Regions from separate parts of the Hyphomicrobium sp. 802 genome, predicted to be linked through region 1. Evidence: predicted binding sites of a transcription regulator. Region 1 holds the regulator's gene; each other region holds the start of a gene.
What was found. The regulator PhoB, encoded in region 1, activates phosphate uptake and scavenging genes when phosphate is short. The targets are predictions, from matches to a motif close to TGTCATNNANCTGTCAT.
Positions count from the first base shown of each region.

Region 1 (4,177 bases):
ATCGACTCTGGCACTCAAAGGCATCTCGTTGCCGCTTTACGAGCGGCAGGTGACAGCCTTCATCGGACCTTCGGGTTGCGGCAAGTCTACGCTCCTGCGTGTTTTGAACCGCATGTACGATCTTTATCCCGGCCAGCACGCCGAAGGTAAGATCATGTTCGACGGTGAAAACATCCTCGACATGAAGGACCTGAACCTGCTGCGCTCGCGCATCGGCATGGTGTTCCAGAAGCCGACGCCGTTCCCGATGACGATCTATGAAAATATCGCGTTCGGTCTTCGCCTTTATGAGCGCCTGCCGAAATCCGAAGTCGACGCCCGCGTCGAAAGCGCCCTCGAAAAGGCAGCGCTCTGGAAGGAAGTAAAAGACAAGCTGCACGCCAGCGGCCTGTCGTTATCCGGCGGTCAGCAGCAACGTCTGTGCATCGCCCGCACAGTTGCGATCCGCCCGGAAGTCATCCTGTTCGACGAGCCCTGCTCCGCTCTCGATCCGATTTCGACCGCTAAGGTCGAAGAGCTGATCGACGAGTTGAAGAACGAATTCACGATCGCCATCGTGACCCACAACATGCAGCAGGCAGTCCGCGTCTCGCAGAATACTGCTTTCATGTACCTCGGCGATCTCGTCGAATTCGGCGACACCAAAAAGCTTTTCACAAACCCAACGGATAGTCGCACGCAAGACTACATCACCGGCCGCTTCGGCTAGAGATGACGTTGAGGCCAAACCGGATTTCAGGATTACGACGATGAACGAACATACCGTGAAGTCATACGAGGAAGAGTTGAAGCTCCTCGACCGCCGCATCGCGCAGATGGGCGGCTATGCCGAAAAGCTTCTCGTTCAGGCGATGGACTCGCTCGAACGCCGCGACCCTAAGCTCGCCGAGAAAGCCGTTTCCGACGATGTCATGGTCGACCAGCTCGAACGCGAGCTGCAGGACCAGGTCATTCTGATGATTGCCCGCCGCCAGCCGGTCGCCAACGACCTGCGCCACATCATGACAGTCATCAAGATTGCGGGCGACCTTGAGCGTATCGGCGACCTTGCCAAGAACATCGCCAAGCGCGCTCTCACCATTGCAGGGGAAGCCTATCCCAAGCCGCTGATGACCGGCATGCGCCACATGACCGAGATGGTGCAGCAGCAGCTCAAGGACGTTCTTGATGCGCTGACGACGCTCGATGCCGAGAAGGCGATGGAAGTCTGGCGCAACGACCAGCAGGTCGACGCTATGTATAACTCGCTGTTCCGCGAACTCCTGACGTACATGATGGAAGATCCGCGCAACATCGGTATCTGCACGCACTTCCTCTTTGGCGCCAAGAATATCGAGCGCATTGGCGACCACACGACAAACATCGCCGAGAACGTCTACTACCTCGTGCACGGCGTACCGATCGCCGACGATCGGCCGAAGGGCGACAAGACCTCTTCGACACTGATTACGCCGCGCCAATGACCGTACGACCCTGAGAGCAACCCCGATCCAATATCATGCCAGCTAAGATTATCGTTGTTGAAGACGAAGCGCCGCTAGCCGAGCTTCTGAAGTACAATCTTCAGTCGGAAGGTTACGACGTCGTGCAAGCCGCCGATGGCGAGGAAGCCGAACTATTGCTCGCCGAACAAACCTTCGATCTGGCGATATTGGATTGGATGATCCCGAAGATCTCCGGGATCGAGCTTTGCCGCCGTCTGCGCAACCGCGGCGACACGCAGAGCCTGCCCATCATCCTGCTGACCGCCCGCGGTGAGGAATCTGACCGCGTGCGGGGCCTGACGACCGGCGCCGACGACTACGTCACGAAGCCGTTCTCCGTGCAGGAATTGATGGCACGTGTGAAAGCCCTGCTCCGGCGCGCGGCGCCGGAGCGCATGAGCGATATTCTCGTCTCCGGCGAGATCACGATGGACCGCGGTGCCCACAAAGTGACGCGTGGCGTCCGCGAGGTCCGCCTCGGCCCGACCGAATACCGCATGCTCGAAGTCTTCATGGAAAGCCCGCGCCGCGTTCTCTCGCGCAGCCAGCTTCTCGACCGCGTATGGGGCCAGTCCTCGGAGGTCGACGAGCGCACCGTCGACGTTCACATCGGCCGTCTCAGAAAATCGCTGATCCGCGGCAACGAAGCCGATCCGATCCGCACGGTCCGTGGCGCCGGCTATGTCTTCGACGGCCGCGAAGCCGAAACGCAGGCTTAATAGCGAGCCATGTGTCCTCGGGCTTGTCCCGAGGATCCAGCAATCAACATCACCGCGGCATAATAGATCCCCGATCTCATGCCGAGGATGACGAGAGAATACAGCTAAAGACTGACTCTCAGCTTGGCGCGGTTAGGCAGCTAGACAGATTGCGCGCGACGCCATGCATCAGATCGAAGTAGAGCTTCGGCCCCGGCGTCAGCAATTGCCCTTCGACGTCGATCGTCCCCGAACGGGCATGCGTCCCTTCGGTAACCGCAGCAACAAGGTTTGGCTGGAACTCCGGTTCGGTAAAAACACAGACTGCACCGAGCGACGAAATCTTGCTGCGAACCTCCGTCAGTCTTTTTGCGCTCGGCGGCACGTCCGGGCTGACCGTAATCGATCCCACGGCGTGAAGCCCGAAGTGATGTTCGAAATACTGCGTCGCGTCGTGGAAGACGATGAAGGGCTTGCCTTGCGCCCCTTTCATTTCACTCGAAAGGTCATGGTCGAGCGTATCGAGATCGGCATCGAGCGCCGCCTCGTTGCTTTTCACTTTGCTCGCGTACTCAGGATAGCGCGCAATGAGCGCTTTCGCGATGTCGGCCGCAATGGCCTTGGCGTTCGACGGATCGAGCCAGAGATGCCCATCCTCTCCGTCCTCATCATGATCATCGTGATCGGCAGCGCCTGCTTCCTCATGATCGTGCGCGTCCGCCTCATGCTCGTGCTCATGCTTCTCGAACGTGCCGCCTTCGCGTTGATCCAGCAGCGTCACGCCATCTGCGCCCGCAAGCGTCACCACTTTGACGTTCGACGGCAATGTCGTCACGATCTTGCGCGTAAACGGCTCCAGCGTATCCGACACACGAACGAAAATATCCGCTTCGTTGATAGCCCGCGCTGTCGACGGCTTGAGCGTGAACGTATGCGGCGATGCCGATCCTTCGACGATAAGCTGCGGCGTCCCGATGCCGTCCATCAGACGCGTCACAAGCGAATGTACGGGCTTGATCGTCACGACGACCTTCGGCGCGTCGGCAGCGCTGACAGCGGCCGTAGCGCTTGTCATCGCGGCCGCCAAAAAACCGAAACATCGTGCCGCTGAACGCTTCATTCCCACCATCCTGCCGAGTAAAAGGATATAATATAACCATCGCCGTCGGCATGCAACCGCACCGGCGAATTGGCCTATACCCGCCAAATAGCGCAGCGCGTCGCAATCTCGCCACGTTCAATGTGCGTTTCGTATGAAACGCACTCCGAGAATCGCGCGTAATGCGGAGCAAAGGAATTGGGGCCGATCTTGCATAAGTCGTTCAATAAATGTCTCAGCCTCGCGGCCGCCGCGATAATGCTCCTCGCTTTCTCTATACCGGCCTCTGCGCATCCTCATATGTGGATCACATATGAGATGACGGTCGACTACGACAACGGCACCGTTACGGGCGTCGACCATGTCTGGAGCTTCGACGATTCCTATGCGGCGATGGCGCTCGAAGGTCTCGACACTAACAACGACGGCAAATACGACCAGCACGAGCTTGAGCCGCTGCTGAAGGTCAACATGGATGGCCTCAAAGAGTTCAACTACTTCACGGTGGCCAAGCTCGGCGAAGAACAATTGGCGTTCTCGCCGCCGACCCAAGCGCACCTCGAATACACCAACGGTGTCCTCCGCCTTTACTTCCACCTGTCGCTGGCGAAGCCCGTCCTTGCCGATGCCGAGGGCCTGACATTCGCCGTCTTCGATCCCTCCTACTTCATCGACTTCGAGCCAGAGAAAACGGACGCCGTCAAACTTGCATCAGCGCCCGCTGGCTGCGCGGCGACGCTGCTCGATCCCGATGCGGAAAAGACCGACGCGCAGGCCCAGAAGCTCGGCGCCGCGATGGCGCAACAGTTCGGCGCCGGCGTCGTCGGTTTCGGCTCCTACAAAACCGTGGCGATCACCTGCAAGAAATCCTGACCGTCCAGCTTTGGCACAGCGGT
Region 1 is NZ_JAFM01000001.1:1,203,303-1,207,479, reverse strand. Features, by position in the region: gene pstB (phosphate ABC transporter ATP-binding protein PstB) at 1-709, shown strand, start outside; gene phoU (phosphate signaling complex protein PhoU) at 750-1,463, shown strand; gene phoB (phosphate regulon transcriptional regulator PhoB) at 1,499-2,203, shown strand; gene HYP802_RS0106010 (zinc ABC transporter substrate-binding protein) at 2,322-3,257, opposite strand; gene HYP802_RS0106005 (DUF1007 family protein) at 3,540-4,154, shown strand.

Region 2 (4,177 bases), 3.1 Mb from region 1:
CGAAATCGGAAAAGCACGCCGCCGAAACAAGACCGACGTAGCCCGCTCCAATCATACAGATCTTCATAGTCGCAATCCCTCGTATCCCACAGGGACGATATTCCACCAAACGGCGAACACCGCCAGCCTATATTTCCGGCGAACGGGCTGCATTCTGACGGGTTGGTAAAACCGCGCTATATCATTGCGTTATGACGCTAAGCTCGATGCTGAAAAAAAGTCGCAAGCTCCGTGCATGGCGCTTATTCATCGGCACGGTTCTAAGCAATGCACGTCTTCTTATTTGATCCGGCGTGCCGAACAGCGTCTTATGGCTCTTGCGGGCACGATTGGCGTGCTTGCCGCGGTGATTTCGATGAGACTTGCGCCGCGTCATCAAACGCTAAGCTCCACGACTCACTCGTGGGCTCCGCCACTGGAGACCGCTATGAAACAGACGAACCTTGACTGTCTTTCTCCTCGCGAAACGACGATGAACGTCGGTTGTCGGATGAGCTGTTGTCTCTGCCGCTGTTGAGCGCGCAAAACCGCTCCGAAACCTGCGTTTTTATTCCCCAATCGCAATCGTTCAGAGGACGCTGGCCACTGCCGGCGCACAAAAAGACATGTCAAAATCATACGTCATCGAAGTTGGAGACGATCAAGCCGGTCTAGTCATTCGCGAGGACGGAGAACGCGAATACCTCTTTCACTCAGCTTTGGCGGCATACGACGCCCTTGAGGGACGCCGCTTCGCCAATCCGTTTCTGGCAGAAAGAGCAGCTATCGCGCACGCATCGGCCCGGCGCCAGTTTCGAGGCCGGGCAGCTGCTGCGAGAGGCGTCGGGCTATGACGGAAAAGCGATATCGCATCGTTGCACCAGAGCATGAGCAAGATTTCTCGCGCCACCGGCCGGGAACTCGCGTTCGCGGCAACGAAAGGCCCTCGTTGATCGTCGCAGCGTCACGCGATGAACCGTTGCCGGAGCCCCTGTCTGAACTCGCGCCCGTCGGCCCATCGCCCGATTTCTAGGCGGATTCTGAAGCTCAGACCGTAATGTTTTTTCGCTCCCTGGACCTGATCGCCGTTTCCGCGAACAGGACTTGAGACCGGCGGTGCCAACTCGGCGCTGCCGGTCTCCTTTTCTCCGAGTTGAGATCAACCGCGACCAGACGTCGTCTGCGTGACGATCTCGTCCCAGCCGTCATTGACTGGTATCAACCCCTTCCTGGCGGCGCGGGTGTTAGCTGCAGGCTGGTGAAGCCTGGGAGAGGAATCATGGACGATCATTTCTGGCCTTCAATGTATCCGGGCCTGATTGTGGGCATTCTCTACGGTTTGTCGCTTCGCGGCGTGTCAAACACTGTTATCGCAGCGATCGGCGGCGTTATCGGCGCGGCGATCGCCTACGAAGGGCTTTTGGCTGCCAACTTGAATGACGGCTTGCCCGGTGTGATCGGCCTTTGTGCGGCGGCCTTTGTTGGCGCCTACTTGTCGACGACTGCCGTGCGCCGCATGGCCAACCCGCCGAAATCATAAATCTTGCAGCGCGCAAACTGTTCGTAGTTCACGCGACAAAAGTGTGGATGAGCTACAACTTTAGGGCATTCTTATTGGATGTCGCAGAATTGTCGTGCAACCGTCGTCAATGTTTCAATGAATCTTGAAATGCAGCGGGTTCATTCTTGTCGACGGAGGAGCTATGGCCGATCTCGTGACGACGGCGGCTCTTGTCTTCTGCATCTTGGCGGTGTCCACCCACCTTTTGACTGTCGCCTTGACACTCTACCGCGTTTCGGCGCCACGCAGCCGATCGCGCGCGACAAATGTTGAGCCGGTCAGTATCGTTCGTCCGGTTTGCGGTGTCGATCATTTCGATGAAATGACATTGCGTTCGACGTTCGAACTGAAAGCCTCGGACTATGAGATTATATTTTGCGCCGCTCGCGAGGATGATGCGGCCGTACCGCTTGTTCGCAAGCTGATCGCCGAACACCCGCATATCCAAGCCCGCCTGCTGATCGGCGATGATCGGCCTACCAGCAATCCTAAGCTCAACAACATCGTCAAAGGATGGGCCGCCGCACGCCATCGGTGGATCGTTCTGGCGGACAACAACGTCCTGATGCCTGCGCACTACCTCGACGATCTGTTCCAGAGTTTCACGCCGGGTGTGGGCCTCGTCTGTTCGCCGCCCATAGGAAGTCGACCGATCGGCTTCTGGGCTGAACTCGAATGCGCATTCCTCAACACCTATCAGGCTCGCTGGCAAAGCGCGGCCGATACGATCGGATTCGGATTTGCTCAGGGCAAATCGATGCTTTGGCGCCGCGATATCCTCGACGATGCTGGTGGCATCGAAGCATTGGGCGCCGAGATCGCCGAAGACGCTGCCGCCACCAAGATCGTGCGCTCTCATGGTCTTGACGTCAGGCTCGTCGATCGCCCGTTCGAGCAGCCCCTGGGCCTGAGAACCAGGGCTCAAGTCTGGGATCGGCAAGTGCGCTGGGCCCGACTGCGCCGTGCAACGTTCCCGTTGTTCTATGCGCCGGAAATACTTTCCGGCTGCACTCTGCCTGCCGCCGCTGCTGCCGTCGCCGCAACGGCCTTCGACGTTGATCCGTTAATGGCACTCACAGGGATGCTGTCGATTTGGTTGGGTGCCGAAGTTTTGCTGGCGCACGTTGCGGGCTGGCATCTGCGGTGGCATTCGCCATTCACGTGGCTGCTGCGTGATGCGCTTTTGCCTGTGCTCTGGGTCGAGGGCTGGGTGGGAGATACCTTCGTTTGGCGCGGCAACGATATGAGCGTTGCCGAGCAGGACCGCGAACTCGCGGTTACCAACAAGATCTAAGCCAGACAGTTCGGAGCCCAGTCTGAAGCGGACCCTATCGCGGCTTGCAAGGCCGGGCGTTTCAGATGCGTTCACTTATGGGTGTCGGCGATGGTCGCATCCGGATGCAAGCCGACCGTTCGTCCAGGAAAGCCCGCGGCGTCGAAATACTTCGTATCGCCCGCAACCTGATAATTCAGGATCGTGCGAAGGCCTGAAGTAGATGGCGCTGACGCCAGCGTCTTGCGCTCCCACTGCGGCGTCGCACCGTTCGGAAACGCTTCGATGAGCGGCCTGCCGACCAATTTTCCATGGCTCGTGGGCAGCAATCCAAGGATCGCAATGATCGTCTTGCCGATGTCGGCATTGCTGGCCGGCGCCTCGTCGACAAAGCCCTCTTTGAAATCAGGGCCGATCGCCGCCATGAAGTTCTCGGTATCGCCCCGGTTGAAGCTGCCGTGCATGCCCTGGCCCTGCTGCAATTCGGTATCGGAGACCACCACCGCGCACGTCGCCGGCTCCGAGCAACCGGTCGAGAAGCTCTTGAAGTTGACGACGATCGAGGGTCTGAGCATCAGTGCCGCGCCTTTGAGATTGACGGCGCTCAGCGGCAGTGTTCCCGCAAAGCTGCCGAGGTCATCCTCGACGAAGATGCCGCTGACGTAATCTTGCGCCATCAGGGCGTCGATCGTCTTTTGAACGAGCTCCCGGTCGCCGCTCGGAATATAGATGAGATCCGAACCGCCGTTGGCCGCGACGATCACGTTCGGAGCATTCGGATCCTTGCCGATGTAGCCATTGCCATCGACCGGATGCGTTCCCTGCGCGACATTGGCATTGCCTTCGTCCGGATCATAAAGCGGCATATCGAGTGCTTTCGCGAGGTCGATTGCGAGGAACCCAGGCGGCAACAGCGAAGGCGGCACATTCGGATAGGTGGCCTTCGCAGCTTCGCTCGTTTGGCTCTGCTTCGAGATCGTCGAGAAGCCGTGGTCCGACGAGATGATGATGTTTGTCGTATCAGCGAGCCGGAGCCGATCGAGCGTGCGCCGGATCATGGCCAGATTGGAATCGGCATTGCTAATGGCCGCCATCGACGTCGGACCGTTAATGCCCGGTTCGACCCGCAGGAAACTGTCGCCTTGATTGTGCTGCGTCCCGTCGGGATCGCGCGACCAGAACACGATGACGAACGGTTTGCCGTCCTCCTTGAATTTCGGCAGCACAACTTTCGTCAAGGCCTGCACGAAATAACCTTGCTGGACGATGTTGGCGTCTTTTGTGCCCGGCGTTTTGAAATCGCCATGGTCTTTGTTGGTCAGACGGCTTGGAGCTTCGGTCGGCAGCCCGTACGCCTTTAGACC
Region 2 is NZ_JAFM01000001.1:4,298,689-4,302,865, reverse strand. Features, by position in the region: gene HYP802_RS0121770 (UDP-glucose/GDP-mannose dehydrogenase family protein) at 1-85, opposite strand, end outside; gene HYP802_RS0121760 (hypothetical protein) at 830-1,012, shown strand; gene HYP802_RS0121755 (hypothetical protein) at 1,259-1,519, shown strand; gene HYP802_RS0121750 (ceramide glucosyltransferase) at 1,683-2,834, shown strand; gene HYP802_RS0121745 (alkaline phosphatase family protein) at 2,906-4,177, opposite strand, start outside.
Region 2: a site for PhoB is predicted at 1,610-1,626, ahead of HYP802_RS0121750 (ceramide glucosyltransferase). Genes of this name have one in related genera too.

Region 3 (4,177 bases), 3.1 Mb from region 1:
CGAGGTGTGATCGAATACGGCCGTCGGGCCGATCTTGCCGATTGCGGCCGTGTTGAAGCCGGAGCGATGGGCAACGTGCAAGATGGTCTCTTCGTCGATGAAATTGCCGCCGAAGTGGTCGTCGATGTCACCGATAACGCCATCGCTTTCGATGAACGACAACCGCGCCGACTTTGCCGAGCGAATGATAAAACCGGCATACATGACGTTGCCGAACACACCGGTATCGCCGAGGTAATGTCCTGTCGCCATGCCACTGGAATTTGGCATCGTGAACGTCGGAAACAACGAGTGGCTGTTGACGAAGTTTACGCCCTTGTCGCGCACATCGGCAAACGTCGGCGCCGTCTCAGATGTGACGATCTTCCGCCGCAAGCCGTCGGGAACGAAAAGAATGACGTTGTGCTTTGGTGCATCGGCGTGGGCCGGCGCGATGCTGAGAAGCACCGCAAGGCACAAGCATGCGCGCAAAAGAATCTGCTTCGGCACCATATTGAAGTCGTCCCCTCTAAGCGAAAGATGCGCTTGTCCATTGCCTAGATGATGGAAGCGACGTCCCTCTGACATTCCCCGTTCAAATGCGCGTCTTACGGCGAAGCCTGGGAAACCAGTTCGCCGAGCCGTCGGACAGCGATTCCATCATGTCCGACAAGGCGCGCGATTTAGCGATTGTAATCAGCGTCAGCAGGATGGTCGGCACAAGCACTGCAGAAAATGCCACCAATCGCCATGGCGTCGATTGATTGGCCCAATCGAGCAGGTTCATACCGAGAAAGCCGGTGACGGTGGTGCCGACAAGTCCGAGCGTCGTAACAACGGTCAGTCGCGTAACGGTATCGCTCTGACGGCGCATAGCCTCGTTTTCCAGGAACTCGCTCATCTCCTGAATTTCCTGCCGAATGTCGTCGTAGAGGCGGTCAATATCGAGATGGCGGCGGCACAATGCAAAAATATCGTGTGCCTGCGTCTGATTGCTGACCGAGTGAAACCAGTAGCGATGCGTGAAGCGCAGGAAGGTTTGCAGCGCCCGCCGGGACGCTGCTCTGAACGCAAGAATCGCGCTCTTGTTGTTAGCATCGAGACGGCTCATCGCTCCGGTCAGATGATCGGAGAACATCAGCAGCGATGCCTTGTGGAAGTGCGCGATCAGAAAGACGAGGAAGTGCTCATGCCGGAAGCTGTTGAGGCAGCCATGGTTGGGGTCGACGAAGAATGGGTTGTCGGCGCTGCCCGTCACGACAAGGGCATGACCGCACGACATATAACGGCTCTGCGGCCACTCAATCTCGTTGTGCTGTCCGAAGTAACGATCGTAGCAATACCGCTCTTCGAAATCTTCAAGGTGGCGCTGGGAGAATGGCAACTCCGAGCAGTCGCCTGGACCGGATGCAAAAGCGAGGCGGACGTAATCGGCGCGCGTCAGCTCGCTGCCGGCTTTCACGGCAATAAGCGCCATTTGCGGCATGCGATAATATTCGAGCTGCTTGTAGCGCAACGCACCCGGGTGATCGGAATGATGCGGCACCAGCGGATGCAGCAGATATTGCCAATGCGCAGCAACGCGGGCCGCGCGCTTCGCGCAAACCTGCGCCAGAAACTTGTCGCGATCCTCATAATCGGAGGCGGCCAGGACGTCACCATGGCTTGAAAGAAATTCGACCTTCACTGGGCAATGTCCGGCAACGCCCGTGTCCTTCTCCCAATAGGCTGGATGCGTTCGTCCCAGTCGGAACATCACGTCTTGAACGTCGGAGAGTCCGATGTCTTCGGAATAAAGCTCTAACGCCAGGATCGCGACATCGATTTCGAAGAAGAAATACAAATCGACGTGAGCCACCTTGAGTTCGATCGGGGCAGCGCCGGGCGTGAGCTGCACGCTCACGGCCGCTACATCGGTACGCCGGAAGGTTTTGACCGGACTTTCCGATGACACCGATCCCGGCGATCTGCCAATTCGTCCGCCGTAAAGGAAGCGCTGGACCGGCGGCAGGAAGGTCACGAACTCATTGTAGTGACGCTCCTGAAAATCTTTCGGATCGCACGTGAACTCGTCATCGACCTCTTTCCACGGATTGTCGGGGCCGAGCTTCGAAAGGATCGCCGCGAAGTCATGATGAGACGGCTCAGGATTGGGCGGCATCAACTCGACCGGCCATATCAGGATCTGCCGGAACTGTCCGATGCGGGTGTCGGCTGAAGCGCGTGGTGCAATCCCCGACCCGGACGCAGTTTCGGAACGGACTTCATCAAGCATGAGAGCCTCGGCTTGCTATCGAATTGCGCCACAGAGCAGCTTCGAAATCGAGTTCCCTTCAACGCGCCTCTCACCATTGCCCCATGTCCATGACGGTTATGCGACATATATGAAATATATGGGGAATTTCGCGTTTGTTCGGGCCTGTGAAGCTCTGGCATCCAATAACCAGGGGCATCGAAGCGCTGATGACGGATGAGTTCACATCGTATATTTGCGCCCTGGCGTCGTCGGCCGGTCGATCATGACGTACATGAACAGGGAATAGGGGGAAACGTGCGCTTTCTTGTTTTTCAGCACATCGCTTGTGAGCATCCAGGCATCTTTCGCAAATTCTTCGCCGCCGACGGCATCGCTTGGGATGCCGTCGAACTCGACGAAGGAGCTGCGATTCCGGCGCTTGAAAACTACGATGCGCTTTGGGTGATGGGCGGCCCAATGGACGTCTGGGATGTCGATGAATGCCCGTGGCTTGTCGATGAAAAGCGCGCGATCCGCCGATGGGTTCGCGAATTGGAAAAACCCTTCATGGGGCTTTGCCTCGGACATCAGCTCCTGGCCGATGCCCTGGGAGGCACATGCGGACCGCAACGTCCGCCTGAAATTGGCATTCTCGATGTCGCCCTGACGACGGAAGCCGAAAGCGATCCGGTGTTCGGCAATCTGCCTAAGGAATTCAAAGCTGTTCAGTGGCACTCCGTGCGCGTTGCGCAGCCGCCTGAAGGCGCCGTTGTGCTTGCCAAATCGGACATTTGTCCTTGCCAGGCGATGCGTGTCGGCAAGACGGCATGGAGCATGCAGTATCACGTCGAAATCGAAGACAACACGATCGACGACTGGGGAAATATCCCGGCTTACGCGCAAGCGCTGGAACGCACGCATGGACCTGGTGCACTGCCGCGCATGGCTGAAGCTGCTAAACCCCACACCGCGAATTTCGCTGCGGATGCCGAAATGCTTTATCGCAATTTTATGCGGACCATTCGGCAATAGGCCGCTTCAGGGTCGATAATCGGTCAACGCATTTCATCGGAGCGAACGCAGAGCAAGTCATCTGCGTTCGCTTTCTTTTTTGGGTTATTCTATCGGTCAAAGAGCGCGGTTGGCTGCAGCGCAATCGGCGTGAGACGACGACTTTCTATGAAACATTTATTCGCGCGCGTGCTGCTTATATTTGCACCAACTGCCCTGAATTTGGCCTTGAACACACTTTGAAATAGGTATCATAATTCAAAAATCATCACTCTCAGGAAAGTCACTGCACGCGATTTCTGCAATTCGACCTCAACTGATTTGGCTTGGAGGCTGATCTATGTACACTGCCGTCAAACGCGTTTTGGCCGGGGGGGCCTGCGCCGCGATCGTATCGCTGGCGAGTTTTAGCCAAGCCATGGCGGGCGCTCCTGAATCGCAAGATCCAATCAAGATTGCATTGTTCGATTGGACGAGCGTCAATCTCAACGCCAAGATCCTTGGCGGCATTCTCACCAAACTCGGCTACAACGTTGAATACCCGACGGCCGATTATCTCTCGAGCCTCACCACCGGCCTGACGAACGGCGATATCGATATCGGCGTCGAGTACTGGGATACGACCGCGCGCGAAGCGATGAAGGCGTCCGACGCCACGGGCCAGACCGAGCGGCTCGGCAAGCTTGGTCCCAAAGCCAAGGAAGAGTGGTGGTTCCCGGAGTACATGAAAGAAAAGTGCCCCGGCCTTCCTGATTGGAAAGCTCTGAAGGATCCCAAGTGCGCCGAAGCCTTCTCGACGCCCGATACGGCGCCGAAGGGCCGTTATCTCGGCGGTCCCGTGACCTGGGAAGGTTTTGATGACGAGCGCGTCGAAGCCCTCGGCCTGCCGTTCGTTGTTGTCCACGCAGGCACCGACGGCGCGATGTTTGCCGAACTCGATTCCGCCTATCA
Region 3 is NZ_JAFM01000001.1:4,294,431-4,298,607, reverse strand. Features, by position in the region: gene HYP802_RS0121745 (alkaline phosphatase family protein) at 1-492, opposite strand, end outside; gene HYP802_RS0121740 (CorA family divalent cation transporter) at 575-2,254, opposite strand; gene HYP802_RS0121735 (type 1 glutamine amidotransferase) at 2,531-3,247, shown strand; gene HYP802_RS0121730 (ABC transporter substrate-binding protein) at 3,645-4,177, shown strand, end outside.
Region 3: a site for PhoB is predicted at 2,344-2,360, ahead of HYP802_RS0121740 (CorA family divalent cation transporter). Genes of this name have one in related genera too.

Region 4 (4,177 bases), 280 kb from region 1:
AGATGAATGGCCTGGCCTGATGACGGTCTTGAGCCGTGCCCCCTTGATCCGTCTCTTCTTTGCCGGCGCTGCCGTGATGCTCGCGACGCTCGTCGTGTTTTCGTCCCGCACCTATAACAGCCCCGACGACGTCTATGTGCCCGCCTCCGTCGTCGACGGGAAGCTCGAACCGGCGCGCAGCATTCACGAGACGAAAACGCTGCCCCCGACGGCAAAGCCGTGATTGCAGGACTGAAACGGCATGACTGATACAGCCATCAAATCGACCCGCATGAGTGCCGAATGGCTACGAGCCCCGGCGCTTGCAAAGGTCTTCGCCGCGCTTTCTGCCGGCGGGGCGGAAGCCCGCGTTGTCGGCGGCGCTGTGCGCAACGCAATGATCAACCGCCCCGTCAAGGATATCGACATCGCAACGACAGCTCTGCCCGCCGACGTCATGCGCCTCGCTGCCAATGCCGGTCTTGGCGCATATCCGACTGGCATAGACCACGGCACCGTTACCGTTGTCGCTGACAAGCGATCCTTTGAAGTGACGACGTTGCGCCACGATGTCGAGACGGACGGCCGTCATGCCGTCGTCACCTTCACCACCTCCTGGGAAGAAGACGCCGCCCGCCGCGACTTCACGATCAACGCGCTTTATTGCTCGGCCGACGGCATCGTCTACGATTTCGTCGGCGGCCTCGATGATCTACGCCAACGTCGCGTTCGCTTCATCGGCGATGCCGAGGCACGCATCCGCGAGGATTACCTGCGCATTCTGCGCTTCTTCCGTTTCAGCGCCGAATACGGAAAGGGCCAGCTCGATCCCGCAGGGCTGGCGGCAGCAAATGCCTTGAAAGACGGACTATCGCTGCTCTCCGCTGAGCGCGTCCGCGCCGAAATGCTGAAACTGCTCGCAGCGCTGAACGCCGTCGATGTCGTCAACGCCATGGAAAAAAGCGGCATCCTTCAGCTTGTCGTCAGGACGCGCCTCGAACCTGACCGCTTTGCGCGCTTCGTTGCGATCGAAGCCGCACTGGGCGAGCCACCCGATGCGCTCGCGCGCCTTGCCGCGCTTGCCGTCAACAATCCGGAAGATGCAGCCTTTCTCGGCCGCGAGCTTCGGCTCTCGAATGCCGAAGCCGAGCGTCTCAAAAGCGCATCCGCAGGCGATCCCGGCATCGCCCCGGAAACGTCCGAAGCGATTGCACAAGCTGCACTTTACAGGCTCGGCGCCGATGCCTTCGCGCGCGCCGTCCGCCTTGCCTGGGCACAATCTGGTGCCCCCAGCACCGATCCGCGCTGGCGCGCCCGCGCATTACTCGCCGATCGCTGGAAAATTCCGGTCATGCCCTTCACCGGGAACGACGTCCTTGCACTCGGCATTCAACCAGGTCCGAAAGTCGGCGGCATCCTTAGTGCCTTCGAGCGCTGGTGGATCTCGGAGAATTTTCCCGCCGATGCTGAACGTCAAAGCAGAATGCTTAAAGAGCTGGCGCGCGAAGCTGTTACTTAACAAATCATTAAATTTCACTTCACCTTTGCTTATGCTCCGACTAAAGTCTCTCTCCGGGGTTCACCCATTTGTATCGCGTTGAGGAGACACCCTGATGGACAGCATCGGCCGTGAGCGTGAACGTTCGCTCAAGTTCGTTCAAATCGTCTTCGCCGTTCTCGCTCTTCTCAGTCTGACTGCAGCATTGGCCGTATCGACAAGGGGCGTCGATATGGGCCTTCCCGAAAATTCGACATCACCGATTGCGCTGGCGTTTCTTCTAGTTGGCGCTGTCGACACCATTCTGCTCTACGCCTGGGAGCATATCTTTCAGCGCATCGAATACTGATACGAAATTGCGCTGCCGTCGCGTGGATGGCAGCGCAATCATCAGTGTGTGGCATATTCGCCATATGACACTTTTGCGGCGATCGAAACCGCCGGCATATCTCGCGCGCGCCGCCTCGCGCTGTTGGTAAACCCATAAATAGCTGCGATTTCTTACACTCAACACTACCGGCCGCAGGCGTTCGTCATACGCCTGTTACATGAATCCCGTCCTACGTTTTACATGAAATGCATAGACGCATTTATGGGAAGCGCACTGACTGGGGGCCGACCTTGAGCGCACCAAATCCGGAATTGAACTACCGAACCGTTTTTATTTCCGACATTCACCTCGGAATGCGCAATTGCCAATCGACTGCTCTTCTCGACTTTCTGAAATACGTCGAATGCCAGAACCTCTACCTCGTCGGCGATATCGTCGATTTCTGGAAAGTCCGCCGCGGTCCTTATTGGCCGCAGAGCCACAATGACGTTTTGCAGAAGCTTCTGCGCAAGGCGCGTAAAGGCACCCGCGTCGTCTACATTCCGGGCAACCACGATGACGGCCTGCGCGACTATACCGGCATGAATTTCGGCGGCGTCGAAATCCGCCGCGATGCCATCCATGAAGCCGCCGACGGCAAGCGCTATCTCATTCTGCACGGTGACGAATTCGACGTCGTCGTGCGCTACGCCCGCTGGCTCGCATTTCTCGGCGACCGGTCTTATGACGCAGCTCTCGCGCTCAACGTGCCGCTGAACTTTGCTCGCCGCATGTTCGGCCTCGGTCATTGGTCGCTTTCGGCTTTTCTGAAGCACAAAGTGAAAAGCGCCGTGAACTACATCGGCGAATTCGAGGACGCGCTGGCCGGCGAGGCCAAGCGCCGTGAGGCGCAAGGTCTTATCTGCGGCCACATCCATCACGCCAACTCGCGCCAGATCGACGGCATTCACTACATGAACTGCGGCGACTGGGTCGAAAGCTGCACCGCCATCGGCGAACGCTTCGACGGCCAATTTGAAATCATTCGTTGGAAAGAGCACTTGGCCGCGCGCGCCTCACAGGCACCTTCCGGCCGCTGGTTGATTGAAGCCGCTTAACGGCAATTATGCCGGACGAAAAGCGAGCCGGCGAACGGAGTATCCCACGTGAACGCGACCGCTAAAGCCCTCGAACCGACGAGCATCGATCTTCTGAGCGAAGCTGTGCACCAGAACCGTGCGCTGAGCCTCGCCGGTATCCTTGAGCGCACCTTCACCTTCGCCTTCCGTTCGATGGTCTACCCGCAGATATGGGAAGATCCGCGCGCCGACATGGACGCGCTCGAAATCACCCCGCAAACGCGCATCATGACGATTGCCTCCGGCGGCTGCAATGTCATGAGCTACCTGTCGGCCAATCCGGCGCGCATCTATGCCGTCGATCTCAACGCCACGCACATCGCGCTGCTCAAGCTGAAGGTCGCCGCAGCTCAGCATCTGCCGAACCACGCTACGTTCTATCGCTTCTTCGGCGCCGCCAACGACCGCCGCAACGTCGCCCTCTATAACGATCTCATCGCGCCGCATCTCGACGCCGATACCCGCGCCTATTGGGAAGGCCGCGAGCTGACGGGCCGCCGCCGCATCACGCGCTTCGCGCGCAATTTCTATCATTTCGGGCTGCTCGGCCGCTTCATCGCGACAGGCCATCTCGCTGCGCGCGTGTTCGGCGCCAAACCGAAGCGTCTGCTTGAAGCCCGTTCGATCGAAGAGCAGCGCGAGATCTTTGCGCGCGACATCGGACCGGCCTTCAGCCATCCTGTCTTGCGCTGGATCACGTCAAACCGGGCGTCGCTGTTCGGCCTCGGCATTCCGCCGGTGCAGTATGACGCGCTTTCCGGCAGCGGCGCTCGCACGATGGCCGACGTTTTGAAGGAACGCGCCGAACGCCTGGCGACGGGCTTCGATCTGAAAGACAACTATTTCGCTTGGCAGGCATTCGGCCGCAGCTACGCAACGCAGGGCGAAGGCCCCTGCCCACCGTATCTCGAAAAAGCGAACTTCATGGCGATCAAGGCGCGCGCCAACCGAGTCGAGGTTGTTCACGACAACATGATCCGCTTCCTCTCCGGCGAGCCGGCCGAAAGCCTCGATCGCTATATCCTGCTCGATGCCCAGGACTGGATGGACGACGCAGCCTTGAATGCGTTGTGGGATCAAATCACCCGCACTGCGCGCCCCGGCGCCCGCGTCATCTTCCGCACCGCGGGCGAGGAAAGCATCCTGCCGGGCCGCGTCGCCGACGCGACGCTCGGCCAGTGGACCTATGACGCTGCCAAGTCCGCTGAGATCCACGCCAAGGATCGCTCGGCGATCTACGGCGGTTTCCAC
Region 4 is NZ_JAFM01000001.1:1,485,107-1,489,283, reverse strand. Features, by position in the region: gene HYP802_RS0107435 (DUF6111 family protein) at 1-223, shown strand, start outside; gene HYP802_RS0107430 (CCA tRNA nucleotidyltransferase) at 242-1,498, shown strand; gene HYP802_RS0107425 (hypothetical protein) at 1,593-1,826, shown strand; gene HYP802_RS0107420 (UDP-2,3-diacylglucosamine diphosphatase) at 2,099-2,905, shown strand; gene HYP802_RS0107415 (DUF3419 family protein) at 2,954-4,177, shown strand, end outside.
Region 4: a site for PhoB is predicted at 2,009-2,025, ahead of HYP802_RS0107420 (UDP-2,3-diacylglucosamine diphosphatase). Genes of this name have one in related genera too.